Regions from separate parts of the Microbacterium sp. ZW T5_45 genome, predicted to be linked through region 1. Evidence: predicted binding sites of a transcription regulator. Region 1 holds the regulator's gene; the other holds the start of a gene.
The links. The regulator LexA, encoded in region 1, represses DNA repair genes until DNA is damaged. The targets are predictions, from matches to a motif close to TCGAACANNTGTTCGA.
Positions count from the first base shown of each region.

Region 2: the regulator LexA is predicted to act here: its motif matches at 1,885-1,900, upstream of ACI3KS_RS09760 (tyramine oxidase subunit B).

Region 1 covers NZ_JBJDRJ010000020.1:27,488-30,896, reverse strand. Annotated here, with positions in the region: gene ACI3KS_RS11675 (histidinol-phosphate transaminase) at 1-211, opposite strand, end outside; gene ACI3KS_RS11670 (LysM peptidoglycan-binding domain-containing protein) at 286-645, opposite strand; gene lexA (transcriptional repressor LexA) at 911-1,597, shown strand; gene ACI3KS_RS11660 (S9 family peptidase) at 1,647-3,409, shown strand, end outside.
Region 2 covers NZ_JBJDRJ010000015.1:4,152-7,560, reverse strand. Annotated here, with positions in the region: gene ACI3KS_RS09765 (FAD-dependent oxidoreductase) at 1-643, opposite strand, end outside; gene ACI3KS_RS09760 (tyramine oxidase subunit B) at 672-1,826, opposite strand; gene ACI3KS_RS09755 (LysR family transcriptional regulator) at 1,975-2,883, shown strand; gene ACI3KS_RS09750 (TetR/AcrR family transcriptional regulator) at 2,976-3,409, opposite strand, start outside.

The DNA.
Region 1 (3,409 bases):
TGAACTCCCGGTCCGGGTAGCGGTTGACGTCTCTGATCGCGACGGCGATGTCATCGAGGATGTCGCTCGCGACGGCATCCGGAACCGGATGCGTGTTCTCGTTGACGTTGAGGGCGATGGGCAGCGGAACCTGCGGAGCCCCGTACGGGGTGAGTCCGCGCAGGTCGTCGCGGAGCGGAAGGTCGGCGAGAGAGACGGTCACCCTTCCCATGCTAGAACCCGTTGACGCAGCGGGTTCCCTCGGTGACGTCCGATGAACGGCCCAGGGGCGACAGAACGATGCCGTCAGTCCGAGTACGCGGCAGGAATGGCGATCTCGTCACCGATCTGCAGGGTGCCACCGTGGAGAGCATTGAGGCGCGTGATCTCGCCGATGACCTCGCGGGGGTCGGCCTGAGGTGCGACGGACTCGGCGATGGACCACAGCGTGTCGCCGGGCATGACCGTCACGGTCTCGAAGCTCGGAGTCGCGACCTGTTCGTTCGATGCGACGGCGTTGCCGCCGGACAGGGCGGCGATCGCGATCCCCGCCGCAAGAGGCACCGAAGCGAGAGCGAGCAGCACACGTCGACCGCGTGCCGTCAGCCGCAGGCGCGTAGCCGGACGAGCCGGGGTGACCGCTGCGGTGAAGGTGATGGTGCTCATGTCGTGCTCCCTCTGCTGAAGTTGGCGTAGCGTTCGCATCCGCGACTCGGCCGGGAGCCGTTGATGCGAAGCTACGTTCCGAAGATATCTTCGAGTTCGATTCCCTGTCAAGCATTCTTCGAAACCCGGGCCCCGGATTCTGCGACACGCTCGAACGGATATTCCAGGACCGACCGTTTCTCGGATACGGTTTCGATACGGACACCCCACCACGGGCCTCCGACATTCGATCCGCGGCACCGGATCCGCGTACTGAAGGAGCATGATGAGCGAGAACTCCGCACCGGCGAGCGATGTCCCGCGCACCCGTCGTCGGAAGAGCCTCAGCCCCAAGCAGATGGCGATCCTCGAGGTGATCCAGTCCTCGATCAGTCGGCACGGCTATCCGCCGAGCATGCGCGAGATCGGCGACGCCGTCGGCCTCAAGTCGCTCTCCAGCGTCACGCATCAGCTCGGACAGCTCGAACTCAGCGGCTACCTTCGGCGCGACCCGGGGAAGACCCGCGCGATGGAAGTGCTCATCGATCTTCCCGGCACGTCCGCTGAGAATCCGGCGGACGTCGCGACCCCCGTGGGCGATGCGGCCCTGGTGCCCCTGGTCGGGCGCATCGCCGCAGGCGTGCCGATCACCGCCGATCAGCAGGTCGAGGAGATCTTCCCGCTGCCGCGTCAGCTCGTTGGCAAGGGTGACCTGTTCATGCTGAAGGTCTCCGGCGAGTCGATGATCGACGCCGCCATCTGCGACGGCGACTGGGTCGTCGTCCGTTCCCAGCACAGTGCGGAAAACGGAGAGATCGTGGCCGCGATGCTCGACGGCGAGGCCACGGTCAAGGTGCTGCGTCGTCGCGACGGTCACACTTGGCTGCTCCCGCGGAACTCGGCGTTCGAGCCGATCCTGGGCGACGAAGCCGTCGTCCTCGGCAAGGTCGTGGCGGTGCTCCGCGCCGTCTGACGCCCCCGTCTCCGTCTGCCCCGCCGGCGGGTCGCTCTAGGCTCGAAGCATGTCGTCGCCGTTCGCTCTCTGGCCTTCTCCCGTCACCGCCGCATCGGTCGCGGCATCCACACCGCGGATCGATGGAGCGCGTTTCGTCGGCGACGAGATCTGGTGGGGCGAGTCCGTTCCCGCGGAAGGCGGACGGGTGACCGTGCGCAGCAGCGCGGGTTCGATGGTGCTGCCCGCACCATGGAGCGCACGTTCCCGGGTGCACGAGTACGGCGGAGGCGCCTGGACAGCCGACGACGAGGCGATCCTGTACTTCGTGGACGCACGCGATCAGCGTGTCCACCGCCTGGAACCGGGCCTCGCCCCGGTGCCACTGACCCCCGCCGGACCCGCTCACGGCGGACTACGGCTGCAGCAGGGACGACTCTTCGCCGTAAGAGAGGATCTGTCCACCGATCCCCATCTGCGGGCGCTCATCGAGATCCCCGTGGACGGGTCGGCGGCCGATCGGCCGGACCTGATCCGGACGATCTCGAGCGGCGCCGACTTCTACGCGCATCCGTCGCTCTCCCCCGACGGGACGCGCGTCGCGTGGGTGCAGTGGAGCGGTCGACGGATGCCGTGGGACGAGGCGCACCTGCACGTGCGCGCATTCGACGGCGGCGAGACCGTTGTGCCGTCGCGAGCGGCTCTTCAGCCCGAGTGGACCGGCGATGACGAGCTCGTGTTCTCGGATGACCCGGAGGGCCGCTGGTCGTTGCGGCGCGTTCCGGTCGACGGCGTCGCGACGATGGGCGATCCGCTCATCATCGCCCCCGCCGATGCCGACATCGGCTACGGGCTCTGGGTTCTCGGCAACCGGTGGTTCCAGCCGCTCGACGAAGGTCGCATCGTCGCCGTCCGCACCGAGGGGCGCGATCAGGTCGTCGTCATCGATGCCGACGGAGGCGCGCGCCCGGTGCACGTCCCCGCCGACGGCCATGTCAGCGTCGATGACGCATCCGGATCCCTGGTTCTGCTCAGCGGCAACGGCTCGACCGTGACCCCCGGAGTATGGCTGCTGGACGCGGACACGGGTGTCGCGACGACCGTCACGGGCGGAGAGGCGGTCGACGCCGCTTGGATGCCCGCCGCGAAACCGCTCGTCGTCGACGGTCGACACGGCCCGGTGCACGCCTTCGCCTACGAGCCCGCCAATCCCGAGGTCAACGCGCCGTCCCTCGGACCCGCTCCCTACATCGTCCTGGTGCACGGCGGTCCCACCGCGCACGTGACGGGTGCGGCGTCGTCCGCGATCGCGTTCTACACGAGCCGCGGCATCGGCGTGCTGGACGTGAACTACGGCGGATCCACCGGGTACGGACGCGACTATCGTGATCGGCTTCGCGGCGGATGGGGAGTGGTCGATGTCGACGATGTCATCGCGGCGGCCCGCGGACTCGTCGATGCAGGACTCGCGCACCCGGACCGCCTCGCCATCCGGGGAGGCTCTGCAGGAGGATGGACCGTGCTCTCCGCACTCGTGCGAGGCGGCGTCTTCTCCGCCGGCATCAGCCGCTACGGCGTCGGCGACCTCCGCGCGCTCGTCGAGCACTCGCACGACTTCGAGGCGTCGTACATCGAAGGCCTCGTCGGGCCTCTCCCCGATGCAGAGGCGCTGTACATCGAGCGATCCCCACTGACTCATGCGGACCGCATCCGCGTGCCGGTGCTGCTGCTCCAGGGTGGCGAGGATCGGGTCGTGCCGCCGGCGCAGTCCGAGGCGATCCGCGATGCGCTCGCGGAGCACGGGATCGACCACGAGTACGTGCTCTATCCCGC
Region 2 (3,409 bases), on a different contig from region 1:
CCGCGAGCAGGCCGGGCAGCCAGCCGCCCGCGGCGACGATGACCTGTTCGGCGTGCACGGTGCGACCGGTCGACGAGGTGACGAGGTAGCCGGTGAAACCATGCCGCACGGACGCGACCTCCCAGCCGGTGCGCACCTGCGCGCCCGCCGCTTCGGCGAGTCGCACCATCGCCTCGACCGAGTGCTCGGCGTCGATCACCCCCGCGCCCGGATGCCAGAGCACCTCGGTGTCGAAGGAGAGCTGCGGCCAGCGAACCGAAGCCTCCGCGCTGCTGAGCAGCTCGTTCTCGACTCCGACCTCGTCGAGCACGCGTGCGAGACCCTGCGGGTCGCGCACGGCGCCGAAGTCCAGTGAGCCGCTCGGCGTGATCAATCGCTCGCCGCTCGCCGCCTCGAGCTCGTCCCAGCCGCGTTTCGCCTGTACGACGAGGTCGGAGTAGAACGCGTCCTGGTAGGCGTAACGGAAGATGCGCGCCGAACCGTGCGAGCTGCCCAGAGCGGATGCCGGGACGTCGCGCTCGAGCACGATCACCTCGGCGCCCGACTGCGCGAGCCGCCAGGCGGCCGCGGCACCGCTGAGGCCCGCGCCGATGATCGCGTAGGTGGCCGATTCGCTCGCGGCGTGCTGTTCTCTGGGATTCACGATCGTGTCTTCCGTGGATGGCGGTCGGTCAGGCCAGGTCGGGAGCGTCCCAGAGGTTGAGCTTCGTGCCGATGCCCAGCTCGAGCGCGTTCTCGTAGACGGTCTTCGCCCAGGCGACATCCTCGACACCCATGCCGCCGACGCTGAAGAGCACCGGCTGCTCGGGGAACTCGCGCCCGGGGGCGGTGCCCTCGAACACGTCGCCGATGTTCACCACGCGCGACTCGTCGAGCTCTCCGGCCTCGATGAGGTCCTGCCAGTAGAGGCCGATCATGCCGAAGGCCGTCTCGTGCGAGGGCGCGGGGTACTCCTCGGCCCACGCCTCGTAGATCTTCTTCGCGTCGGCGATGAGTCGGGCCTTGCCGGAGAGCGTGTACTCCTTGTCCATGCGCAGGTTCGCCGGAAGGCTGAGGAAGGCGCCGGGCTTGATCCAGTCGCCGTCGATGTAGGGGTAGTTCTCGGATCCGACCAGACCCGTGACGGCTTCGGAGACGATGTCGGAGTCGCGCACTGCCGCCTCGACCGTCTCGGCGATCTCGATGGTCGTGAACTGCGGATAGAACTCACGCACGTAGTCGGCGAACGCCTCCGAGGTCGAGCGGCGCCGACCGTTGATGCGGATCGTGTCGAGGCTGGGCCGGGCCGTGGTCATGGCGTGCAGGGCGCTCTTGTTCATGGCGCCGGGACCGATGATGCCCAGCGACGTCGCGTTCACCGGCGCGAGCTTCTTGGCGGCGGCTCCGGGGACGGCCGCGGTGCGATAGGCGCTCTCGAGGTTGCCGGACATGATCGCGAAGGGTGCGCCGGTCTCCTTGTCGTTCAGCACGATGAGGTGGATCGAGCGGGGCAGCCCCTTCTCGCGGTTGTCGACGTTCGATCCGTACCACTTGACCCCCGCGGCGTCGAAGCGGCCGCCGAGGTACGCCGGCATCGCCATGAAGCGCCGGTCGGCGGCATCCAGAGGCATACCGGGGAACGGCGAGGACTGCGGAAAGCTGATCTGCGCACCGTGCGAGTTCGCCGAGCTGCCCGCCATCCGGTAGTCGCCCTTGGCGACGAGGACGAGGACCTCCTCCATGACCTCCATGCAGCGCGCCATGTCCTTGATTCCGGCCGCGATGACCTCGGGCTCGCTCAGGTAGAGCATGTCGATCTTCGTGGTGCCGGCGGTGTCTGCGGTCATGACGGGTCCTCCTGGGAGCGGGTGATGACTCCAGTTGACATTGCGAGACAATCCCTGGTCAAATACGTTTTTCACGTCGGATTGATAGCGTTCTGCTCGCAATCTGGTCGTAACGGGCCGGTAATACGAAGCCCGTATCGTGACCCGGATGGAGCTCCGTCAACTGCGCTATTTCATGGCCGTCGCCGACGAGCTCCACTTCGGTCGGGCGGCGCAGAAACTGCACATGTCGCAGCCCCCGTTGAGCGTCCAAGTGGGTCGCCTCGAACGCGAGGTGGGAATGCCGTTGTTCGAACGGAGCACGCGCCGGGTGGCCCTCACTCCTGCCGGTCGCCACCTGCAGGAGCGCGCGCGGAGGATCCTCGAGGAGGTCGATGCGGTGCGCGCCGAGATGCGCGACTACGTCGATGGGCTCGCCGGTCAACTCACCGCCGGGTTCGTCAGCTCCGCGAACTACACCGTGCTGCCGGAGGTCGTGCAACAGTTCCGCGCTCGTCGGCCCGGCGTCGCCCTAACTCTCGTGCCGCTCACCTCCGGCGAGCAGTTCGATCGGCTGCGCGAGGGGAGCATCGACATCGGCATCGTCCGCGACGAGTTCCCGCCGGTGAGCGGTGCCGCGCCCGCCCTCACGACCGAGGTCGTGTTCGAGGAGCGTCTCGTCGCCTGCCTTCCGGTCGCGCATCCCCTCGCCGGTCGTCTGGAGGTGACGGCCGACGACCTGATCGACGTTCCGTTGATCGCCTATCCACGCGGCCTCATGCCGGGCTACGTCGATCGGGTGAACGCGGTACTCGCTCCGGCCGGCACTCCACGGATCGCCGAGACGGTCGTGCATCAGGAGACGGCGCTCGGCTTCGTCGCGGCGGGCGTGGGCGCCAGCATCCTGCCCGAGTCGGTGCGTCAGCTCGTACCGCCATCGATTGCCGTCGTGCCGATCGCCGGCTCGCCGACCACGCGACTTCTCGCCGCGCGTCGAGTGCTCGACGATGAGAGCGCGGTGTGCGCGGCCTTCGTCCAGTGCCTGCACGACGCGGCCGGAGCACTGCTGGCCCGCTGAGCCTGCGCGCCGCCTCGACTCTCCGACTCGGGCGGGAAACTCACGTTCGGGCTGAAGAAACTGCGCCGATCCCTCAGCCTGAGTGTGAGAACTCAGTCCGAGTGTGCGCGTCGCACCGGCCCCAACTCGAGCAGCGCGAGAGTCGCATCGACATGCGCTTCGACCTGCGCAGCATCCGGAGCTTCGGACAGCCCGAGCAGGCGCCGCCGATGCGGCTCGCCGAGCAGTGCGGCGAAGAGGATCGGCGCGGCATCCGGATCCGGGATCCGGTCCGCGAGGATCCGCTGCGCGCGCGCGGGGCCCTCGTCGTAGAACTCCGCGGCGAGCGCGGCGTCGGCGGCTGCGATGATCGCGCGATGGATGCCGATCGCCTCATCCGAGAGCAGATGCGCGATGATCTCGATCGCCGCGGCGCGCAGGTCGCCTGCGGATGGATCCGTCGGATGCTGCCGCCGCACGGCCGCACGCACCAGACCGGACCGGTCGCCGAAGTCGGCGTAGAGCGTGCGCTTGGCGACGTGGGCCT